2 regions of the Streptomyces sp. NPDC001407 genome follow, and region 1 is predicted to be linked to the other one. Evidence: riboswitches for the same ligand, from Rfam matches in the RefSeq annotation. Region 1 holds a riboswitch; the other holds the start of a gene.

Region 1 (11,925 bases):
CAGGCAGGCCGCCACCCTGATCACGGACTCGGTGTCCGTGCCGCCGTCGGCGGCACGCCACCCCGTGACACAGAGCAACGGCCGGATCCGCTTGCCGCCCGACAGGAACTCCCGCAGGAGCCCGGCGAGATAGGACAGATAGGGCTCGTCCGAGGCGGCCGCCTTGGCCGTCAGGAACTCCTCCAGGACGTCGTCGACGGACAGCAGGATGTCAGCGGGTTCCAATAGATCCGAGGTCAGTACAGAGGCAGTCACGAGCCGGTCCCCCCGATGCGCCCGACCGGTCGGTCAGGCATCCCGTTCGAGTACATGACCTCCAGTACGCCTCAGGAGAACCGGCTTTGGAAGTGACACTGGCATATGAACATGTTGAACGTGTTGAACGGTTGAACTCTTGTGAAATCTGGGATCCGCGGATGCCTAGACGGGCACGCAACGGCCGCCTTCCGTGCGGTAGTTCCAGCGCGCACCGTGTGTCACCAGCTCCCCCACCGCCCCCACGAACCGCTCCACGTGCTCGTCCGGCGTCCCCGCGCCGAAGCTCACCCGTACCGCGTTGAGCGACTGCCCCTCCGGCGCGCCGCACTCGCCGGGGGCGTCCCCCTCGCCGCCGAGCAGCGTGCGCACCAGCGGGTGGGCGCAGAAGAGCCCGTCGCGCACACCGATGCCGTACTCCGCGGACAGCGCCGCCGCGAAGTGCGAGCTGTTCCAGCCGTCGACGACGAAGGAGAGGACTCCCACGCGCGGGGCGTCGTCGCCGAAGAGCGACAGCACGCGGACGCCCGGCACCCGGGCGAGGCCCTCGCGGACGGCCGCGACGAGCTGCCGTTCCCGCTCGACGAGCCGGTCGAAGCCCGCCTCGCGGAGCGCCTTGCAGGCCGACGCGATGGCGTAGGCGCCGATGACGTTGGGCGAGCCGGCCTCGTGCCGGGCGACGGTGTCGTGCCACTCGACGTCCACGCCGCCCCCGGCGCCCCGCGTCACCGCACGGCTGGCGCCGCCGCCCGCGAGGTACGGCTCGGCGTCCCGCAGCCAGTCCGGCCGCCCGGCCAGCACCCCGGCGCCGAACGGCGCGTAGAGCTTGTGCCCGGAGAAGGCGATCCAGTCGGCGCCCAGCTCCGTGAGGTCCACCGGGTGGTGCGGGACCAGCTGTGCCGCGTCGACGACGATCCGGGCGCCGTGCGCGTGGGCCGCGGCCGTCAACTCCCGTACGGGCCAAAGCTCTCCGGTCACGTTCGACGCGCCCGTCACACAGACCAGGGCCGGTCCGTAGGGCTCGCGGTCCGCGAGGGCGCGCTCCAGGATCTCGACCGCCTGGCGCGGGCAGCGGGGCGCGTCGAGGTAGGTGACGGTGACGTCCGCGCGCCGCTCCCACGGCAGCAGCGCGGCGTGGTGCTCGGACTCGAAGACGAACACCCGGGTGCCCGGCGGCAGCGCGGCCGCGAGGAGGTTGAGCGAGTCGGTGGTCGAGCGGGTGAAGACGACCTGGTCACCGGCGCGGCAGCCGAGGAACGCGGCGATCTCCGCCCGGCTGTTCTCGAAGAGGTCGGTCGACAGCTGCGAGAGGTGGCCCGCCCCGCGGTGCACGCTGCCGTAGTACGGGGCGTACGCCGCCACGTCGTCCCACACCCGCTGGAGCGCGGGGGCGCTCGCCGCGTAGTCCAGGGCCGCGTAGGTCACCTCGCCGCCGGTGACGAGCGGGACGCGGACGTCGTTGCCGAGGACGGGCAGGGGGGCGTAGTCGGTGGCGGACGGGGCGGCAACAGGGCATGCGGACATGGCGAATTCTCCCGGGTACAGGCGGAAAGGCTGTGTACACGCACCCGCGAGAGACCTCAGCGGTGTGCGGAAAGAACGGCCCGGCGCACGGCGGTGCCGCGGCGGGACGCAAGGGGAAACGGGCCCGAGGCCCTATCGCATTCGCTGAATCATGGAGGATCTCCCTCGACAACCAGGATCCCTGGCGAGGGATCCGCGCTTGCCGCAGACCTCTTTGCCTGCGACCTGGTCATCACCCGGGGCACCCCGCCACGGAAGGAGGGTTGCCGGACAGCGGGCCGGGGCCGTGTCGCTGTCACTCGTGACCTGGCGGAGAGTATGGCACAACTGATCGTCGGGCGGGAAGGCCGTCCGCATCACGGACGCGGGCCGCACGCCACCGGCGCGGATGCCCGGACTTCCGGTCCGGGGCACGGGATCACCGCACCCCGGACCGGCGGCTCTACGCGTTGCTCGCGGCCACCCAGCGGTCCAGGGCCCGCTTCGCCGCCCCGGAGTCGACCGACTCGGCGGCGCGGGCGATGCCCGCCGCGATCTGCTCGGTGAGCGGCGCGTCCGTCTGCTCCAGCGCCACCAGCGCCGCGGCCGCGTTCAGCAGCACCGCGTCCCGCGCGGGCCCGGTCTCACCGGCCAGCAGACGGCGGGCTACATCGGCGTTGTACGCGGCGTCGGCACCCTTGAGCGCCTCGACCGGGACCAGCGGGATGCCCACGTCCCGCGGGTCGAAGGGCTGCTCCCGCACCTGGCCGTCGCGGACGGTCCACACGCGTGAGGTCGCGGTGGTGGTCAGCTCGTCCAGCCCGTCGTCCCCGCGGAAGACCAGCGCCGAGGAGCCGCGCTCGGCGAGCACCCCGGCGAGGATCGGGGCCATGCGGGCGTCGGCGACACCGGTCGCCTGGGCGCGCACCTGCGCGGGGTTGGTCAGCGGGCCGAGCACGTTGAAGGTGGTGCGGATGCCCAACTCGCGCCGCGCGGGCGCCACATAGCGCAGCGAGGGGTGGAACTTCACCGCGAAGCAGAAGGTGATGCCCGCCTCCTCGGCGACCTCCACCACCCGGCGCGGCGTCAGGTCCAGATTGACGCCCAGCTTCTCCAGGACGTCGGAGGCGCCGCTGGAGGAGGAGGCCGCGCGGTTGCCGTGCTTGACGACCTTGACGCCGGTGCCGGCGACGACGATCGAGGCCATGGTGGAGATGTTGACGGTCTTGGCGCCGTCGCCGCCGGTGCCCACGATGTCCACGCTCGGGCCGGGCACCTCGATGAGGTTGGCGTGCGAGTACATCGCGCGCACCAGGCCGGAGATCTCGGCGACGGTCTCCCCCTTGGCCCGCAACGCGACCGCGAATCCGGCGATCTGGGCGTCGGTGGCCTCCCCGCGCATGATCCGGTCCATGGCCCAGGCGGTGTCGTCCGCGCCGAGGTCCGAACCGCTCAGCAGGGTGTTCAGCAGACCCGGCCAGGAGGGTGCCACCGCGCTGTCGCCGCCCGCCGGGGTCACAACGTTCATGGTCCACGCTCCTGGTGGTCGGTCGGAGAGCCGCGGCCGTCCGGGGCTCTGCCGGTCCAGCCTATCCAGGCCCGGGGAACGGCGAAGAGCCCCGTCCACGCGCTGGACGGGGCTCTTGCTGTGGCGATCAGCGATCACTGACCGGCCGGGGCCGGTGCGAGGCGGATCAGTGGTGGCCGTGGCCGCTGGTGATCTCCTGGAACTCCTCCGCGGTGGCCTTGGGGATCTGCGTCCCCTCGCCGTAGAAGCCCTTGGAGAGCTTCACGCGGAGCTTCTGCGTGGCGCCGGCCTTGCGCTCGACACCGTTCTCGTCGACCTCGGGGGTGAGCTCGAGCGGCTTGGGCTGCTCGTGCGCCGTGAGGGTGTGCAGCTGCTCCTGCGAGAGCGGCTCGTGGATCTCGACGAACTCACCGTGCGGCAGGCGCTTGATGATGCCCGACTCGCGGCCGTGCAGCACCTTGTCCCTGTCGCGCCGCTGGAGGCCCATGCACATCCGGCGGGTGGCGATGAAGGCCAGGACCGGAAGGACGAAGAAGCCGATGCGGACGAACCAGGTGATGGCGTTGATCGAGAGGTGGAAGTGGGTGGCCCACAGGTCGTTTCCACCACCGATGAGCATCACGAAGTACGCGGTGACCCAGGCGACGCCGAACGCGGTGCGCGTCGGGGCGTTGCGCGGACGGTCCAGCAGGTGGTGCTCACGCTTGTCGCCGGTGACCCAGGACTCGATGAACGGGTAGACGGCGATGGCGCCCAGGACCACGGGGAAGACCATCATCGGGATGAACACGCCCAGGACGAGCGTGTGACCCCAGAGGTTGATCTCCCAGCCCGGCATGACACGGATCAGACCCTCGGCGAAGCCCATGTACCAGTCGGGCTGGGCGCCGGTGGACACCTGGTCCGGCCGGTAGGGGCCGATGGCCCAGATCGGGTTGATCGAGGCGAGCGCGGCGATGGCCGCGATCACACCGAAGACCAGGAAGAAGAAGCCTCCGGCCTTGGCCATGTAGACCGGCATCAGCGGCATGCCGACGACGTTCTTGTTCGTCCGGCCGGGGCCGGGGAACTGCGTGTGCTTGTGGTACACGACGAGGATCATGTGGGCCACGACCAGGCCGAGCATGATGCCCGGCAGCAGCAGGACGTGGATCGAGAAGAACCGCGGCACGAAGTCCGAGCCGGGGAACTCGCCACCGAAGAGGAACATCGACATGTACGTGCCGACGATCGGGAAGGAGAGGATCGCGCCTTCCATGAACCGCACACCGGTGCCGGACAGCAGGTCGTCCGGCAGGGAGTAACCGGTGAAGCCGGTGAACATGCCCAGCACGAACAGCAGGAAGCCGAACAGCCAGTTGATCTCACGCGGCTTGCGGAACGCGCCCGTGAAGAAGACGCGCATCATGTGCACGAACATGCCCGCGAGGAAGACCAGCGCGGCCCAGTGGTGGATCTGCCGGACCAGCAGACCGCCACGGACGTCGAAGCTGATGTTCAGCGTGGAGGCGAACGCCTCCGACATGCGCATGCCCTGCATGGGGACGTAGGGACCGTGGTAGACGGTCTCCTCCATGCTCGGGTGGAAGAACAGCGTCAGATACACACCCGTGAGGATGATGATCAGGAAGCTGTAGAGGCAGACCTCGCCCAGCATGAAGGACCAGTGGTCCGGGAAGATCTTGCGCATGTTGGCCTTGGCCAGGCTGTAGATGCCCAGTCGGCCGTCGGCCCAGTCGGCAACCCGCTCGCCGGCGGGCGCCTTGCGCCTGCCCTGCGCGTCGGCGCCGTAGGCATCGGTCGTTGAAGTACTCATCCGCGCTCCCAGAAGGCAGGACCGACGGGCTCGGCGAAGTCGCCCATCGCCTCGAGGTAGCCCTTGTCATTGACCTTGATCCGCAGCTGCGGCAGAGCGTGCCCGGCCGGACCGAAGATCACCCGTCCGCCGTCGGACAGGTCGAAGGTGGACTGGTGGCACGGGCAGAGCACGTGGTGCGTCTGCTGCTCGTAGAGGCTGATCGGGCAGCCGACGTGCGTGCAGATCTTGGAGAAGGCGACGATACCGTCCGCCGACCAGTCCAGTTCCTTCTTGTCCTTGATGTTCTCCGGACGGAGCCGGACGATCATCAGGGCAGCCTTGGCGATCTTCTGCTGGAAGTCGTGGTCCTCCTCCTTCATGCCCTCGGGCATGGCGAAGGTGAGGGACCCGACCTGGATGTCCTCGGGGCGCAGCGGCTGATTCGTGTTCTGGTTGATCAGCATCTTGCCCTCGGACCAGGCGGTCTTGCGGAGCTTGGTGCCCGGCAGCGGACCGAGGTCGCGGAGCAGCACCACACCGGAGAGCGGCACCAGGGCCAGCGCGCCGAACATGGTGTTGCGGATCAGCTTGCGACGGCCGAACGCCGACTCCTCGGCACCGGCCGCGAAGTCCGCCAGGACCTTGGCCTTGACCTCGGGCTCGGCGGCGATCGCGTGCCGCTCGTCGATGACCTCGGCGTCGGACATCAGGGTGCGGGCCCAGTGGACCGCGCCCGCGCCGATGCAGAACAGCGCCACGCCCAGGGTGAGGCCCAGCGCGAAGTTCAGCGCGCTGATGTGGCCGATCGGGAAGACGTAGATGATCTTGTCGACCGGGATGGACACGTACGAGGCGATGAAGCCGACCGTGGCCACCATCGACAGCAGGAACAGGAAGGCGACCGCGCGCTCGGAGCGCTTCGCGGCCCGCTCGTCGATGTCCTGGACGCGATGCTCGTGCGGCGGCAGGCCCGGGTCGGCGAACGGGTCGCCGACCGGCTTGGTCACGGCACTGGTGTGCGTGTCGCCCTGCGCGCTCGGCAGGTTCTCTTCTGGAATGTCTTGGCTACTCATGACTTCTTGGCCTTTGCGGTCCGGGCGGCGACCCAGATGGCGACGGCGATCAGCGCGCCCAGGCCGAAGATCCACGCGAACAGGCCCTCACTGACGGGGCCGAGGCCACCGAGTTCGAGGCCGCCCGGGCTCTCCGACTTGCTGCTGTTGACCGTGTCGAGGTACGCGATGATGTCCTTCTTGTTCTTCTCCGTCATCGTGGTGTCGGGGAAGGAAGGCATGTTCTGCGGGCCGGTCTGCATGGCCTCGTAGATGTGCTTCGGGTTGACGTCCGTCAGGTCCGGAGCGTACTTGCCGTTCGAGAGCGCGCCGCCCTTGCCGGTGAAGTTGTGGCACTGGGCGCAGTTCGTCCGGAAGAGCTCGCCACCCTTGGCGATGTCCGCGCCGTCGGGGCTGTACTGGTCCTTGGACGGGACCGACGGACCGGCACCGAGCGAGGCGATGTAGGCCGCGAGCTGGTCGATCTCGGCCTGCGAGTAGATCGCCTTCTTCCGCGGCGCCTGGGCACCCTGCTGCTGGAGCGGCATGCGGCCGGTGGCGACCTGGAAGTCGACGGCCGCGGCGCCCACGCCGACGAGGCTCGGGCCGTCGGAGGTGCCCTGACCGCCGGTGCCGTGGCAGCTTGCGCAGCCCACGGAATAGAGCTTCTTGCCCTCCTCGATGGCAAGGGACTGGGCGGCGGTGTCATCGGCCTTGGCCGTGTCCGCCGGCGCGAACGCGGCGTACAGCCCCCCAGTTACCGCCAGCGCGAAGAGTAGGACGACGACCGCCGCCAGCGGATGGCGTCGTCGTGCGGAGAGCTTTTTCACGGATTACCCCGGTGTCAGGATCTTCTGCGTCGATGCTGGACTGTTTGGTCCGGTCGGACCGAAACCGAAATCTTCGATTACTTGATCAAGTAGATCGTGGCGAAGAGGCCGATCCAGACCACGTCGACGAAGTGCCAGTAGTAGGACACGACAATGGCCGCCGTCGCCTGGTGGTGAGTGAACCTCTTGGCCGCGTACGTCCTGCCCAGGACCAGCAGGAAGGCGATCAGGCCGCCCGTCACATGCAGTCCGTGGAAGCCGGTCGTCAGATAGAACGCCGAGCCGTACGGGTCGGAGGACAGGGAGAGCCCGTCCTTCTTGACCAGGTCCGTGTACTCGAAGATCTGACCGCCGATGAAGATGGCACCCATCACGAACGTGATCGCGAACCAGGTGCGCAGCTTCTTCACGTCGCCACGCTCGGCAGCGAAGACGCCGAGCTGGCACGTGAGGGAGGAGAGCACCAGGATCGTGGTGTTCGTCGCTGAGAACGGAACGTTCAGCGAGGACGCCATCTCCTTCCAGTGGTCCGTTCCGGTCACCGATCGGAGGGTGAAGTACATCGCGAAGAGGGCCGCGAAGAACATCAGCTCGGAACTCAGCCAGATGATGGTTCCGACGCTGGTGAGGTTCGGCCGGTTGACCGACGGGTGCGCGTGCCCGGTATCTACTGCTGTTGCTGTCGCCACGACCGACATTATGTCGGTCGCTTATCTCGCGCTCACTCCGGGGGGTGCCGTTCGGTGTGTCAAGACCGTATGCGCTGCTCGTACGGCCCAGGCCGGCGATCCCCCAAAGGGGGGAAGCGTGGGTTCCGCCGACCCCTGCGGCCCCGGCGGGCGGCGCTGGTGACGGGCCGTCGGACCGCCTCACGACGCATCCGGGTTTTCCCGCCCCTCCTCGGGCGCGGCGCCCGCGGAGTAGCATCCGCGCATTGGTGCGTTCCGCATCCGAGCCACAGCCGTGCCCTTCGTCCACAAGCCTGGAGGAACGATGCAGCCGACCGCCACGGTGCTGGTCTACAGCGACGACGCGGGCACCCGCGAGCAGGTGCGGCTGGCCGCCGGGCAACGTCCCGCCGCCGATGTGCCACCGGTGCGGTACGTGGAGTGCGCGACGCTCCCCGCGGTCCTGAAGGCCCTGGAGGAGCGCCGGATCGACGTGTGCGTCCTGGACGGTGAGACGGCGCCCGCGGGCGGCATGGGCGTCTGCAGGCAGCTCAAGGACGAGGTGTTCCGCTGCCCGCCGGTGCTGCTGCTCATGGGCCGCCCGCAGGACGCCTGGCTGGCCACCTGGAGCCGTGCCGACGCCGCGGTCACCCACCCGCTGGACCCGGCGGCCTTCGCGGACACCCTGGCCGGGCTGCTGCGCGACGCCGCGCGGCCGCAGCCCGACGGCCCGGGGAAGCACGTGGTGGGCGCCTGAGGGCCGGTCACGGCCCGCGGCGGGGTCAGAGCCGCGGGCGGAGGCGGGCCGCATCGGCGGGGCTGCTCCCGTCGCGCTTCCCGGCCGCGAGGGCGCTGCCCTCGCGCCACTGCTGCCACGACATGTTCCAGTCGCCGAAGCCGTTGTCGAAGGGCGTCATGGTGGCCCCGGCGCTGCCCACGACCTTGACGACGTCGCCCAGGTGGATGGTGTCGAAGAACCACTTGGCGTTCTCGGTGCTCATGCCGGTGCAGCCGTGGCTGACGTTCTCGGCGCCCTGCGACCCCTCCGACCAGGGGGCGGCGTGCACGTACTCGCCGCTCCAGGTGACCCGGGTCGCCCAGTAGACGGGCAGGTCGTAGGAGTCGTCGCTGCCCTCGGCGATGCCGATGCTGGTGCCGCGCATCCGTACGAAGGATTCGCGGCCGAGGACCACCTTGACGCCGTTGCGGGTGGCGTAGCCGGGCTTGCCCGTGGTCACCGGGATGGACCGGATCTCCTGGCCGTTGCGGAGCACGGTCATGCTGTGGCCGGCCGCGTCGGTGATGGCCTCGATCCGGTCGCCGATGGTCAGCTTCACGGGCTTGGAGGACCCTCCGTAGAGCCCGCCGCCCACCTTGATGCCGTCCAGGCCGGAGCGCGCCTGCACGGTGGCGTGGGCGGGCCAGTAGTCCTTGGGGCGGTAGTGCAGGGTGCGGTTGTCCACCCAGTGCCAGGCGCCCTCCACGGAGGGCTCCGAGTCGACCTTGAGGGCCCGCTCGATGGTGGACCGGGCCGCGGGGTCCTGGACGGGGGCGCTGAGTTCCGCGGTGATGGGCTGTCCGACGCCGTAGGTGCCGCTCTGCGGGCCGAAATTCACCCTCAGCAGGCGGTCCGCCGCGCTGGTGTCGAAACCGATCGTCCGGCGCCCTGGAGCGCCGTTCTCGTCCTCGGTGCTCACCCGCACCGTGTAGTGGGCACCGGCCGCCAGGGCGCCGGTGCTGTGCCAGTGGGTGCCGTCGGGGGCGAGTTCGCCCTGCACGTAGCGCCCGGCGGCGTCGGTGGCGGTGACGTCGGTGATCCGGTCGGAGCCGCTCGCCCGCACCTCCAGTGGCTTGCTGGGGTCGGCCTTCTCCCCGTCACCGGCGCTGGCGAGCATGACCTGCCCGGTGGCGTCGTAGGGCTTGTCGGCCAGCGGGTTGGACGAGCCGCCGCACGCGGAGGCCCCCAAGGCCAGGGAGACCATCAGCAGGGCCCCCCGGACCACCGTGCGGCGTCGAGGTGAGTGACTCATGGTCACACCGTAGGAAGGAACGGAGGGCACGGCCTGCGGGGTGACTGCGAACGGGTGCACTTGGCAACGCCGGGCCGCCACTGCTCCGTCCGTGGCACCGCCCTGATGTCCCGGGGAAAAACAGCCGTGCCCCGCACACCTTGCGGTGTGCGGGGCACGGCGTGCGCGCGGTCCGGCGAACCTACTGGTTCGCGTTCTCACCGCGGTAGAACTCGAACACCCAGCCGAAGAGGCCGACCAGGATGACCGGGGCGGAGAAGTACATCAGCCACCAGCCGAAGACGACGCCCATGAAGGCGAGCGCGCCACCGACGGCCAGGGCCAGCGGCTGCCAGCTGTGCGGGGCGAAGAAGCCCAGCTCACCGGCGTCGTCCGCGACATCGGCGTCCACGTTGTCCTGCGCGCCGACGTCCACCCGGCGCGCGGTGAACGCCAGGTAGTAGCCGACCATGATGCACAGGCCGAAGGCCAGGAACAGCGCGGTGGTACCGGCAGGCTCCTTCGACCACACGCCGTAGACGATCGCCATGGCGAGGACGAAGACGGAGAGCCAGATGAACATCCGGCCTTGGACCTTCACTTGCCGGCCTCCTTGCCACCCGCGAGGGCCTTGTCATGCGAACCGGCGAGGTTCTCCTCGAGCTCCAGCGCCGCGATCTCCGGGTGGTGCAGATCGAAGGCCGGGGCCTCGGAGCGGATGCGCGGCAGCGTGAGGAAGTTGTGCCGCGGCGGCGGGCAGGAGGTCGCCCACTCCAGCGAGCGGCCGTAGCCCCACGGGTCGTCGACCTCGACCTTCTTGCCGTACTTGGCGGTCTTCCAGACGTTGTAGAAGAACGGCAGGATCGACAGGCCGAGCAGGAACGAGCTGATCGTCGAGATCGTGTTCAGCGTGGTGAAGCCGTCCGCCGCCAGGTAGTCGGCGTAGCGGCGCGGCATGCCCTCGACACCCAGCCAGTGCTGCACCAGGAACGTGCCGTGGAAGCCCACGAACAGCGTCCAGAAGGTGATCTTGCCCAGGCGCTCGTCCAGCATCTTGCCGGTGAACTTCGGCCACCAGAAGTGGAAGCCGGCGAACATCGCGAAGACGACCGTACCGAAGATCACGTAGTGGAAGTGCGCCACCACGAAGTACGAGTCGGAGACGTGGAAGTCCAGCGGCGGCGAGGCCAGGATGACACCGGTCAGACCGCCGAAGGTGAAGGTGATCAGGAAGCCGATGGCCCACAGCATGGGCGTCTCGAAGGAGAGCGAGCCCTTCCACATGGTGCCGATCCAGTTGAAGAACTTCACACCGGTCGGGACCGCGATCAGGAAGGTCATGAAGGAGAAGAACGGCAGGAGCACGCCGCCCGTCACGTACATGTGGTGCGCCCACACCGTCACCGAGAGACCGGCGATGGCGATCGTGGCGGCGATGAGGCTGCCGTAACCGAACATCGGCTTCCGGCTGAAGACCGGAATGACCTCGGAGATGATGCCGAAGAACGGCAGGGCGATGATGTACACCTCTGGATGGCCGAAGAACCAGAAGAGGTGTTGCCACAGCAGTGAGCCGCCGTTGGCCGCGTTGAAGATCTGCGCACCGAATTTACGGTCCGCCTCCAGGGCGAACAGCGCCGCCGCGAGCACCGGGAAGGCCAGCAGGACCAGGACACCGGTCAGCAGGACGTTCCAGGTGAAGATCGGCATGCGGAACATCGTCATGCCGGGAGCGCGCATGCAGATGATCGTGGTGATGAAGTTGACCGAACCGAGGATCGTGCCGAAGCCGGAGAAGGCCAGACCCATGATCCACATGTCGGCGCCGACGCCCGGCGAGCGGACCGCGTCCGACAGCGGGGAGTAGGCGAACCAGCCGAAGTCGGCCGCACCCTGCGGGGTGAGGAAGCCGGCCACCGCGATCAGCGAGCCGAAGAGGTAGAGCCAGTAGGCGAACATGTTCAGCCGCGGGAACGCCACGTCGGGCGCACCGATCTGGAGCGGCATGATCCAGTTCGCGAAACCGGCGAACAGGGGCGTCGCGAACATCAGCAGCATGATCGTGCCGTGCATCGTGAACGCCTGGTTGAACTGCTCGTTCGACATGATCTGCGTGCCGGGACGGGCGAGCTCGGCGCGCATGAGGAGCGCCATCAGGCCGCCGATGCAGAAGAACGCGAACGACGTGACCAGATACATCGTGCCGATGGTCTTGTGGTCAGTGGTGGTGAGCCACTTGATCACTTGATTACCGGGCTGCTTCTGGCGTACGGGTGGTGCTG
Region 2 (11,925 bases), on a different contig from region 1:
TGGGCAGCAGTAGTGCAGCGGCGGCGGTTCCTGGGTATGACGGCGGCGGGTGCCGCGACTGCGGCGTTGGCTCCCGCACTGACGGCTTGCGGGAGCGGCGGTCCCGGTTCGGGCACCAAGAAGCTGAAGCTGATCGCCGCGGACTACGGCGACAATCCGTCGAACACCTCGAAGAAGTACTGGGACGCCGTCGTCCGCGACTTCGAGGACCAGCACGGCAAGATCAAGGTCGACGTCGAGGTCCTCAGCTGGACCGAGGTCGACAAGAGGGTCGCCGACCTGGTCGCCGCGGGCAAGGCCCCCGACCTCGCGCAGATCGGCGCGTACGCCGACTTCGCCGCGGCCGGCAAGCTCTACAGCGTCGACCAGCTGCTCACGGTCCCCACCCAGGCGGAGTTCATCCCCTCGATCGAGAAGGCGGGTGAGGTGCACCGCGTGCAGTACGGCATGCCGTTCGTCTCCAGCACCCGTCTGCTCTTCTGCAACAAGGAGCACTTCGACAAGGCCGGCATCGCCAAGGCCCCCGAGACCTGGGACGAGCTCCAGTCCGCGGCGAAGAAGCTCCAGGCGAACGGCGTGAAGATACCCTTCGGCCTGCCGCTGGGCCCGGAGGAGGCCCCGGCCGAGACGATGATGTGGTTCCTCGCCGCGGGCGGCGGCTACACCGACGCCGACGGCGTCTACACCATCGCCCGCCAGGAGAACGTCAACGCGCTGACCTGGCTGCGCGACGAGCTCGTGGCCAAGAAGCTCACCGGCTCCCTCGACCCCGCCCGCACCAACCGGCAGGAAGTCTTCGACGCCTTCTGCAAGGGCGACGTCGGGATGCTCAACGGCCACCCCACGCTGATGCAGCAGGCCGACGCCAAGGGGATCAAGTACATCACCGCGCCGTTGCCCGGCGTCAAGGGCAAGTCCAAGTCGACCATGGGCGTCGCCGACTGGATGATGGCGTTCAAGCAGAACGGCAACCGCGACCAGATCGGTGCCTTCCTCGACTTCGTCTACAGCACCAAGAACGTGCTGGACTTCACCGGCCAGTACGACCTGCTGCCGGTGACCTCGTCCGCCTCCGCGAAGATGGCCGCGGACTCGGGCCGCAAGAAGCTGCGGCCCTTCCTGGAGCAGCTGGAGAGCGCCGAGTTCTATCCCGCCGACAAGACGTCCTGGGCGGCGGTCAGCAAGGCGATCAAGGAGAAGATCGGCGCCACGGTGAAGAACGGCGGCGACCCGAGCAGCGTGCTCAGCGAGATCGAGCGCGAGGCGAACTCCCTCGAGACGGCGAGCCAGGGCAACAAGTGACGGCGGCCGACGGCGATTCCGCGGGCTCCGGACCGGACGGGTCCGGGCTCTCCGGACGGGACCGGGACGTGCTGGCGCTGGAGCGCCGCACCTGGCCGGGCCCCGGCGCGAAGGAACGCGCGATCCGCGAGGACCTCGGCCTCACGCCGACCCGCTACTACCAGCTGCTCAACGCGCTGCTGGACGACCCCGCCGCGCTCGCGCACGACCCGGTGACGGTGAACCGCCTCCGGCGGCTGCGCGACGCACGGCGGGAAAGACGCTAGCCGGGCCGGTTCCAGTCGCACGTTCGAGCCCCTCGGGCGCTCCAGGACAGTAGGGTCGTCCCCATGGGCAGTCATCCGCTCCCCGAACCCCGCAGCCGCGCCGGCCGCCACGGCCTCGCCGAGCTGCTCGCCGCGCCGGACAAGAGCGTCGTCGCGCTGGACTTCGACGGCACGCTCGCGCCGATCGTCCCGGACCCCGAGCAGGCCCGCGCCCACCCCGGCGCCGTGCCCGCGCTCGCGCGCCTCGCGCCCGGACTGCGCTCCGTCGCCGTGATCACCGGACGCCCGGCGGGCGTGGCCGTGCGCTACGGCGGATTCGCCGGGGTCCAGGGGCTGGAACACCTCGTCGTCCTCGGCCACTACGGCGCCGAGCGCTGGGACGCCGTCACCGGCACCGTCAAGGCCCCCGCCCCGCACCCCGGCGTCGCGGCCGTGCAGGCGGCGCTGCCCGGGGAGCTCGACCGGTCCGGCTCCTGGCGGGGCACCTGGGTCGAGGACAAGGGCCGCGCCATCGCGGTGCACACCCGGCGCGCCGCCGACCCCCAGGCCGCGTACGACGCCCTGCGCGGCCCGCTGGAAGCGCTCGCCGCACGGCACGGACTGATCGTCGAACCCGGCCGGTTCGTCCTGGAGCTGCGCCCGCCCGGCATCGACAAGGGCGTGGCCCTCGCCGAGTACGTGCGCGAGACGGGCGCCCGCTCCGTGCTCTACGCCGGTGACGACCTCGGTGACCTCGCCGCCTTCGCCGCCGTCGAGGAGCTGCGGGCCGAAGGGCTGGCCGGCCTCCTCGTGTGCAGCGGCAGCACGGAGGTCACCGAACTCGCCGAACGGGCCGACCTCGTCGTCGACGGCCCGGCCGGCGTCGTGGAACTGCTGACGGCCCTCGCGGACCGTCTCACCACCGGCTGAACCTCACTCGTCGTCCGGGTCCTTGACCGCGGTCGGGTCCCCCTTGGCCGCCTTCTCCGGCAGCCCGAGAGTCTTCAGCGCCGTCGTCCAGTCATGGGCTATGGCCTGCTGAGCCTTGACGAGGTCCGCCTTGCCCGAACAGATCGCGTTCTTGAGCTTGGTCTCGACCACATCCTTGGGGTTGTTGGGCCCCGCGCCCTCCTTGTGGCCCGGGGAGGGCGGCTCGACCCACAGATTGCGCGGGTCGTTGGGGTCGCCGCCGAGCTGAAGGCTGATCAGGTGGTCGTACTCGTAGTCCTTCATCGAGCCCTTGTAGCCGTACGAGGCCGCGTTGGCGGTCTTCTCGCGGCTGGTGATGTTGACCGGCGGCCGGATGTCCTTGGTGTAGCCGCTGCGGCAGATCGTCGACTTCAACGTCGCCTGCGTGACCTTAGGATTCGTCGCCCCGGGCGTGCAATTGGAGTCGGGCAGTGGCTCCTTGGCCGCCGTGTACTGATAGTGGCAGCTGCCCGGTTCGGGCTGTTTCTGCACGGTGTACGAGCCCTGGGGGCCCGGGCCCACGGGTATGGCGCCGACCCCTCCCGCGGCGGCGGCCGAAGCGGAGGGGGACGCGGACGCGCTGGACTTGGCGCCCTTGGTGTCCTTGGCGTTCTCGGTGTCGGAGCTCTTGCTCCCGGAATCGGAGGAGCAGCCGGTCGTCAGGGCGGCGGCCAGAAGGGCGACGGCCGCGAGGACGGAGGCGGCTCGGGGTGTTGCTATCGGCATGGCCTCATGGTTACCCGTGCCCGGGACGGGCCAGGCGACGGCCCGAAGCACTTTGCCGAAGGCTGCCCGGTTGTTTGCCCGGGGTGTGCGCTGGGGGGTGAGCGGTGTGTTGGGTGCGGGCCGGGTGCGCCTGCGGCGGGCTTTTTCCCCTACCCGCCCCTTCCCGAACTGGGGCTCGTGCCCCAGACCCCCGGCTGCGGGTCCGTTGCCGCCTGCGGCGGAGAGCGCCCTTCGGGCGCGTCCTCAAACGCCGGACGGGCTGAATTGGCACCTGCATCAGCGAAATCCAGCCCGTCCGGCGTTTGAGGACAGCGCGCGAAGCGTGCTTCGGGGTCTGGGGCGCAGCCCCAGTTCGGGAAGGGGCGGGGCTGGGGAAAAAGCCCGCCGCCAGCGGCTACAGCGCGGACAGTTGGTCCAGGAACCAGCGGGCCGGAGGGAGCGCCACCGCCGCCTCGGCGAGCCGCTTCGTGCGGGACGCCCGTTCCGACGGGTCCATCAGGAGAGCCTCGTGCAGTGCCGAGGCCGTCGCCTCCACGTCGTACGGGTTGACCACGATCGCCTCGTCGCCGAGCTCGGCCACCGCCCCCGCCTCCCGGGAGAGGACGAGCGCGCAGCCGTGGTCGGAGACGACGGGCACCTCCTTGGCCACCAGGTTCATGCCGTCGCGGATGGGGTTGACGAGCGCGACGTCCGCGAGCCGGTAGGCGGCGAGCGAGCGGGCGAAGTCGTCCTTGACGTGCAGCGAGACCGGCTCCCAATCCACCGTGCCGAACGTGGAGTTGATGTCCCGGGCGACCCGCTCCACCTCCGCCGTGTAGTCGCGGTAGACCTTCAGGTCCTGCCGCGAGGGATACGCGAAGGCGATGTGCACCACCTTGCCCCGCCACTCCGGGCGGTCCTCCAGCAGTCGGCGGTACGCGTGCAGGCCGCGCACGATGTTCTTGGACAGCTCGGTGCGGTCGACGCGCACGATCGCCTTGCGGTCCGGACCGAGCCGCTCGCGGAGCGCCGCCATCCGCTCCTCGACATCCGGCCGGTGCGCGCGCTCCCGCAGGAAGTCCGCGTCGGCGCCGAGGCCGTGCACGCCGAGCCGGGTCGTCCGCCCCTCGAAGAGCACCGCCGTACCGCCCGTGCCGCGGACGATCTCCGCGCCCAGGACCTTCTCGCAGCAGTCGGCGAACGCGTCCGCCCACCGCTCGGTCAGGAAGGCCGCGCGGTCGCCGCCCAGGATGCCGCGCAGCACCCGCTCAGCGACGTCGTCCGGCAGTACGCGGTAGTAGTCGGGCGGGGCCCAGGGGGTGTGCGAGAAGTGGCCGATCCGCAGGTCCGGGCGGCGCTCCCGGAGCAGGCCCGGCACCAGTGCCAGGTGGTAGTCCTGCACGAGCACGGCCGCGCCCTGCGCGGCCTCCTCGGCGAGCGCGTCCGCGAAGGCCGCGTTGTACGCCTCGTACGCCGCCCACTGCCGTCGGAAGTCCGCGTCGAAGACGGGGGCCAGGGGCGTCTCGTAGAGCATGTGGTGGACGAACCACAGCACGGAATTGGCGATGCCGTTGTAGGCGGCGGTGAAAGTGTCCGGGGCGACGTCCAGCATGCGCACCCGGTGGCCGCCGGTGTCCTCGGCGTCGAGCCTGCGGCCCGCGCGCCGCGCCGCCTCGCGGTCGCCCTCGCTCATGGCCGCGCACACCCATACGGCGCCGGCGTCGCGGTCTATGGCGCTGAGCCCCGAGACGAGACCGCCACCGCCTCGGCCGGCCGTCAGCTCGCCGTCGACCAGCTTGTACGAGACCGGGCCGCGGTTGGAGGCGACGACGATCTGGGCGGCGTGCGTGTGCGGTTGCATGTGCTCAACGACCATGTGGCCAGCCTTGCCTGACTGCCGGCCGTTCAAACGTTTGTCCTTGGCGGGGGTGGGTGCGGGTCGGCTGCGCCTGCGGCGGGCTTTGTTCCCCTACCCCGCCCCTTCCCGCAGCGTCTGTTGCGCGGCTCCGCCGCGGCCGGGGCTCCGCCCCGGACCCGTGCCTGGGTGCGGCCGGGATTGTTTCCCCAGTCCCGCCCCTTCCCGGCTGCATCTAATTTGCGGCTCCGCCGCGTGGGGGGCGCTGCCCCAGACCCCGGGCTGCGGGTCCGCTGCCTCCCCCAGCTGCCTCCCCCGGACGGAGTCTGGGGGAGGCAGCTGGGGGAGTTTGAGGACACCGCGCGGAGCGCGGTCAGGGGGGGCGGGGTCTCCCCGGTTTCGGGAAGGGGCGGGGCTGGGGAACAAAGCGCCGCAGGCGCCCCCACGCGGCGGAGCCGCAGATCGGACGCAGCCGGGAAGGGGCGGGGCTGGGGCACAAGAACCCGCTACGCGGCGTCGCGGCTCGCGTATTCCGGGATTTCTCGCATCGGGGGGCGTTCCTCCGTGTCCACCGCGTACGTCCGAGGGACGAATCCCTCGGACGTACGCTCGAACTGGGTCAAAGACGGCCGCACCAAATGGCCGCGAGCCAGCCGCAGCTGCGCCGTGCGGTAGATCGCGGCGGCCATCCGGCCCAGCGCGCGGCCGTCCTGGTGGCGGTGGACGCGGACGCCCACGTCGACCTGGGCCAGCGCGTCCAGGCCGACCGTGTGGAGCGCGTCGACCAGGAGGCCGAGTTCCACGCCGTAGCCCACGGGGAACGGCAGGCTCTCCAGGAGCGAGCGGCGGGCCGCGTACTCGCCGCCCAGGGGCTGGACGAAGCCCGCCAGCTGCGGCCAGTGCAGATTGAGCAGCGGGCGGGCCACCAGCTCGGTCACCCGGCCGCCCTGCCCGGCCACCTCGCCGAGCGGGCGGTCGTACATCGCCTTCACGAACTGCACGCCGGGTTCGGTCAGCAGCGGGCCGACGATGCCGGAGACGAAGTCCGCGGAGAAGTCGCGCAGATCGGCGTCGACGAAGCAGACGACGTCACCGCGCGTCACCAGCAGCGACCGCCACAGCACCTCGCCCTTGCCGGGCAGGGCGGGCAGCCGCGGCAGCACCGAGTCGCGGTGCACCACGCGCGCGCCGGCCGCGGCGGCGACCTCGGCCGTGCGGTCGGTGGAGCCGGAGTCGAGCACCACCAGCTCGTCCACCAGCGGCATCGCGTCCGTCATCAGCTCGCGCCGGATCGTGGCGACGATGTCGCCGACGGTCGCCTCCTCGTCCAGCGCGGGCAGCACCACGCTGACCGTGGTGCCCTTCTCCCGTTTGGCCGCGAGCAGCTGGTCGAGCGGACGGTCTCCGACGGACCAGGACCGCCGGTCCAGCCAGCGCTCCACCTCTTCCAGCACGTGAACGACTCCTCTGGTTCTGCGATGTGGTTCTGTGACGTGGTTCTGTGACGCATCTCGCGGTACGGACGGCTGTCTCGGGCCTCCGTGCCTTCGGTTACAGTCTGAACAACGCGGAACGCCGTCGTATGTCGGGGTCGCCGCGCGCACAAACGCCTGGGCAGTGCCCAGTGCCATACCGCTCATCCAGAGGGGCAGAGGGACACGGCCCGTTGAAGCCCCGGCAACCCTCCCGCCGGTCTTGCGCGTAAGCAGCGAGGCTCCCGGTGGGGAAGGTGCCAATTCCGTCTCGTGGCGAGGTTCGCCGCGAGGAAGATGAGGAGAAAGGGCCTCGCCTCCATGGCTGTGCAGTCTGTCGAAAGCTCAACCACTTCTGTCGCGCTCGGTCCCGCCGTCGCCCTCTCGTGCCGTGAGTGCGGCGAGCGGTTCGACCTCGGTCCCATCTTCGCCTGCGCCGCCTGTTTCGGCCCGCTCGAAGTCGCGTACGACCTCCCCACCGGGGACCCCGAGGCCCTGCGCCGCCGCATCGAGTCCGGTCCCGACAACATCTGGCGCTACGCCCCGTTGCTGCCCGTCCCCGCCGACGTCGCGGACCGGCCCAGCCTCAACCCCGGCTTCACCAAGCTCGTCAAGGCCGACAACCTCGCCCGCGAGCTGGGCTTCACCGGCGGGCTGTACGTCAAGGACGACTCCGGCAACCCCACGCACTCCTTCAAGGACCGCGTCGTCGCCATCGCGGTCGAGGCGGCGCGCGCCTTCGGCTTCACCACGCTCTCCTGCTCCTCGACCGGCAACCTCGCCGGCGCGGTCGGTGCCGCCGCGGCCCGCGCGGGCTTCAAGTCCTGCGTCTTCATCCCGCACGACCTGGAGGCGGGCAAGGTCGTCATGGCCGCGGTCTACGGCGGCGACCTCGTCGGCATCGAGGGCACCTACGACGACGTGAACCGCTTCTGCTCCGAGCTGATCGGCGACCCGATCGGCGAGGGCTGGGGCTTCGTCAACGTCAACCTCCGCCCGTACTACGGCGAGGGCTCCAAGACGCTCGCCTACGAGATCTGTGAGCAGCTGGGCTGGCGGCTGCCGGACCAGATCGTGGTGCCCATCGCCTCCGGCTCCCAGCTCACGAAGATCGACAAGGGGCTGAAGGAGCTGATCGCGCTGGGCCTGGTCGAGGACCGGCCGTACAAGATCTTCGGTGCCCAGGCGGCGGGCTGCTCGCCGGTCTCCCGCGCGTTCAAGGACGGCCACGACGTGGTGCGGCCGGTGAAGCCGGACACGATCGCGAAGTCCCTCGCCATCGGCAACCCCGCGGACGGGCCGTACGTGCTCGACATCGCCCGGCGGACGGGCGGCGCCGTGGAGGACGTGGACGACGCGGAGATCGTCGACGCGATCCGGCTGCTGGCCCGGACGGAGGGGATCTTCGCCGAGACCGCGGGCGGGGTGACGGTGGGCGTCACCCGCAAGCTCGTCGAGCGCGGGGTGCTCGACCCCGCGCTGACGACGGTCGTGCTCAACACCGGGGACGGGCTCAAGACGCTGGACGCCGTGGCGGCCGGGCCGTCCGCGACCATCCGGCCGTCCCTGGAGGCGTTCCGCGCCGCCGGGCTCGCCACCGGCTGACGTCCGTACCCGACCATTCACCGGAAGACCGGAAAGGCAGGACCCCCATGAGCATCTCCGTGCGCATCCCCACCATCCTCCGCACCTACACCGGAGGTGTCGCCGAAGTCCCCGCCGAGGGCGCGACGCTCGCCGAGGTGATCGGCGATCTGGAGAAGAACCACCCCGGCATCGCCGCCCGCGTCCTCGACGACGCGGGGAAGCTGCGCCGGTTCGTGAACGTCTACGTCAACGACGACGATGTGCGGTTCGAGCAGGGACTTCTGACGCCCACGCCGGACGGCTCCGGCGTCTCGATCATCCCCGCCGTCGCCGGAGGCTGAGCTTTACGCAGGCTCCTTGCGAAAGACCCCCGGAATCGCCCCGGCCACGAAGTGGACGGGGCGATTCCGTCTGTTGAGCGCGATACAGTTGGGGCGATCCCCCTCCGGCGTCAGTGCCGAACGCATATGAGAACCCGTCAAGTTGTGCGCGAACTGTGTGCGCGAATTGTCGGGTTGCTTGCGCTATGCCCGGCCCGACTTGCCCTGGATCCACCGGAGTTCGCCGTATTTCGGCAATCGGCCGCGCCGGGAATTCTCGTCCGAGTGACCTGTTGCAGACGGCATCCGTGCAGATACATTCAGCCGCGGTCGACGCGTTCCGGCGCACGCCACTGGGATTCCTCCTGCCACCGGCTGGGGAGAGTTCCAGGGGTGAGGTCTGACCCGGGTCCGCGAAGTGCGGTCCTGCGCAAGGGCCAGTAATAGGGGAGTTAGGCATGGCTCAGGGCACCGTCAAGTGGTTCAACGCGGAGAAGGGGTACGGCTTCATCGCGGTCGACGGTGGTGCGGATGTATTCGTCCACTACAGCGCGATCCAGATGGACGGCTACCGCACCCTCGAGGAGGGTCAGCGAGTGGAGTTCGAGATCTCGCAGGGCCAGAAGGGGCCGCAGGCGGACATGGTCAAGCTCGCCGTCTGATCTCGGCGCATCGACCACCGGCTCACTCAGCTCGCCGAGGGGCCCGTACCCGCGCACCGGGGTACGGGCCCTTCGTGTGCCCTCGCGCGTGTACGTGTACGTGTACGCGTGCGCGTTCCGTGTGTACCCGGTCGCGTTCTCTCCGTAGGGGTGCCGTTCGGTAGAGGCGCTTGCGCCCCCAGCTAACGCTGGGAGGTGCCCCCGGTGCCACTTACGGTGCGCTCGCCGACGGATCGCTTGCACTCTGGTGGGTCGAGTGCTAATCATTGGCGTTAGCACTCTCCCCGTGAGAGTGACAGATTTGGACCGTCGGTGAGGTCCATCAGCCGGGTGGGGCAAGGAACCATCAGGCCGGTGAGCCGTCCGTCGCGGGCGCCAGCGCGGTCCGGAGAAATCCTTCCCCCATAGCCTGAACGGCATGGGGGGACCCCCGACGTCCCGGGAGGACCACTTCACATGGCCAAGATCATCGCGTTCGACGAGGAGGCACGGCGCGGTCTCGAGCGCGGGATGAACCAGCTCGCCGACGCCGTCAAGGTCACCCTCGGCCCCAAGGGCCGCAACGTCGTCCTCGAGAAGAAGTGGGGCGCCCCCACGATCACCAACGATGGTGTTTCCATCGCCAAGGAGATCGAGCTCGAGGACCCGTACGAGAAGATCGGCGCCGAGCTGGTCAAGGAGGTCGCGAAGAAGACGGACGACGTTGCCGGTGACGGCACGACGACCGCGACCGTCCTGGCCCAGGCGCTGGTCCGCGAGGGCCTGCGCAACGTCGCCGCCGGCGCCAACCCGATGGCCCTCAAGCGCGGCATCGAGAAGGCCGTCGAGGCCGTCTCCGGTGCGCTGCTCGAGCAGGCCAAGGACGTGGAGACCAAGGAGCAGATCGCCTCCACCGCCTCCATCTCCGCCGCCGACACCCAGATCGGCGAGCTCATCGCCGAGGCGATGGACAAGGTCGGCAAGGAAGGCGTCATCACCGTCGAGGAGTCCCAGACCTTCGGTCTGGAGCTGGAGCTCACCGAGGGTATGCGCTTCGACAAGGGCTACATCTCGGCGTACTTCGCCACCGACATGGAGCGTATGGAGGCGTCCCTGGACGACCCGTACATCCTGATCGTCAACTCGAAGATCGGCTCGGTCAAGGACCTGCTGCCGCTCCTCGAGAAGGTCATGCAGTCCGGCAAGCCGCTGCTGATCATCGCCGAGGACGTCGAGGGCGAGGCCCTGTCGACCCTGGTCGTCAACAAGATCCGTGGCACCTTCAAGTCCGTCGCCGTCAAGGCCCCGGGCTTCGGTGACCGCCGCAAGGCCATGCTCGGCGACATCGCCATCCTCACCGGTGGCACCGTCATCTCCGAGGAGGTCGGCCTCAAGCTGGAGAACGCCGGTCTCGACCTGCTCGGCCGCGCCCGCAAGGTCGTCATCACCAAGGACGAGACGACCATCGTCGACGGTGCCGGTGACAGCGACCAGGTCCAGGGCCGCGTCAACCAGATCCGCGCCGAGATCGAGAACAGCGACTCGGACTACGACCGCGAGAAGCTCCAGGAGCGCCTCGCGAAGCTGGCCGGCGGCGTGGCCGTCATCAAGGCCGGTGCCGCGACCGAGGTCGAGCTCAAGGAGCGCAAGCACCGCATCGAGGACGCCGTGCGCAACGCGAAGGCGGCCGTCGAGGAGGGCATCGTCGCCGGTGGTGGCGTGGCCCTGCTCCAGGCCTCCGCGGTCTTCGAGAAGCTCGAGCTCGAGGGTGACGAGGCCACCGGCGCCAACGCCGTGCGCCTGGCCCTGGAGGCCCCGCTCAAGCAGATCGCCGTCAACGGTGGTCTCGAGGGTGGCGTCGTCGTGGAGAAGGTCCGCAACCTCACGGTCGGCCACGGCCTGAACGCCGCGACCGGCGAGTACGTCGACATGATCGCCGAGGGCATCATCGACCCGGCGAAGGTCACGCGCTCCGCCCTGCAGAACGCCGCGTCCATCGCCGCGCTGTTCCTGACCACCGAGGCCGTCATCGCCGACAAGCCGGAGAAGGCCGCCGCGGCCGCTCCGGGCGGCATGCCGGGCGGTGACATGGACTTCTGAGCTGAATCCTCCCGACGCGCCCCTCGCAGTGTTCGGCCGTAGCCGGCCTCACACGCTTCGGGACGCTGCACCGGACTCCGTCCGGTGATCGGGAGCAGCTCGAGTCTTCCGAGGGCGGTACCCCATCACCGGGGTGCCGCCCTCGGCGCGTTCAGCTCCCTGAGCGACTCCCGGCCGAAGCCGAAGAAGTACGTCGCCGCGAAGCCCGTCACGTACCCCACCAGCAGCCCCAGCGCGTAGACCGCCGCCGTCCTCCCGAGGCCGTGGTTGCCCTTCAGCAGGGGGAAGAGGGCCAGGCCGGACGGGCCGATGGCCGTGGCGCCGACCTTGACGCCCAGCTGGTTCAGCAGGCCCACGAAGCCGCCGCCGAACGCGCCGCCCACGCACGCCGTGACGAACGGCCGCCCCAGCGGCAGCGAGACGCCGTAGATCAGCGGCTCCCCGATGCCCAGCAGGCCCGCCGGGAGCGCGGAGCGGATCGTGCCGCGCACCGACAGATTGCGCCGGAGCCGGACGTAGACCGCGAGGGCCGCCCCCACCTGGCCCGCGCCCGCCATCGCCAGGATCGGCAGCAGGACCGAATAGCCCTCCTGCTGGATCAGTGTCGTGTGGATGGGGATCAGCGCCTGGTGCAGGCCCAGCATCACCAGCGGCAGGAACAGCCCGCCCAGGACGAAGCCCGCGCCCGCGCCGCCGTGGGCCAGCAGCCAGTCGGCCCACCGCCCGATG

What was found. Region 1 has a riboswitch for S-adenosylmethionine ahead of ACFY1P_RS11575 (aminotransferase class V-fold PLP-dependent enzyme). Riboswitches for the same ligand answer to the same signal wherever they lie in the genome.
Region 2: it holds a riboswitch for S-adenosylmethionine, as region 1 does, so the genes downstream of both, thrC (threonine synthase) here and ACFY1P_RS11575 (aminotransferase class V-fold PLP-dependent enzyme) in region 1, are expected to answer to the same signal.

What each region holds. Positions count from the first base shown of each region.
Region 1 is NZ_JBIAWF010000006.1:120,712-132,636, reverse strand. It holds gene ACFY1P_RS11580 (polyprenyl synthetase family protein) at 1-255, opposite strand, end outside; gene ACFY1P_RS11575 (aminotransferase class V-fold PLP-dependent enzyme) at 421-1,779, opposite strand; SAM riboswitch class IV at 1,970-2,086, opposite strand; gene trpD (anthranilate phosphoribosyltransferase) at 2,222-3,286, opposite strand; gene ACFY1P_RS11565 (cytochrome b N-terminal domain-containing protein) at 3,453-5,102, opposite strand; gene ACFY1P_RS11560 (Rieske 2Fe-2S domain-containing protein) at 5,099-6,157, opposite strand; gene ACFY1P_RS11555 (c-type cytochrome) at 6,154-6,966, opposite strand; gene ACFY1P_RS11550 (heme-copper oxidase subunit III) at 7,044-7,664, opposite strand; gene ACFY1P_RS11545 (hypothetical protein) at 7,960-8,391, shown strand; gene ACFY1P_RS11540 (Ig-like domain-containing protein) at 8,417-9,664, opposite strand; gene ACFY1P_RS11535 (cytochrome c oxidase subunit 4) at 9,846-10,244, opposite strand; gene ctaD (cytochrome c oxidase subunit I) at 10,241-11,925, opposite strand, start outside.
Region 2 is NZ_JBIAWF010000025.1:79,037-90,961, forward strand. It holds gene ACFY1P_RS28480 (extracellular solute-binding protein) at 13-1,302, shown strand; gene ACFY1P_RS28485 (DUF3263 domain-containing protein) at 1,299-1,568, shown strand; gene otsB (trehalose-phosphatase) at 1,632-2,477, shown strand; gene ACFY1P_RS28495 (hypothetical protein) at 2,481-3,242, opposite strand; gene ACFY1P_RS28500 (trehalose-6-phosphate synthase) at 3,637-5,097, opposite strand; gene ACFY1P_RS28505 (glucosyl-3-phosphoglycerate synthase) at 5,583-6,530, opposite strand; SAM riboswitch class I at 6,710-6,852, shown strand; gene thrC (threonine synthase) at 6,870-8,153, shown strand; gene ACFY1P_RS28515 (MoaD/ThiS family protein) at 8,201-8,476, shown strand; gene ACFY1P_RS28520 (cold-shock protein) at 8,914-9,117, shown strand; gene groL (chaperonin GroEL) at 9,574-11,196, shown strand; gene ACFY1P_RS28530 (PTS transporter subunit EIIC) at 11,322-11,925, opposite strand, start outside.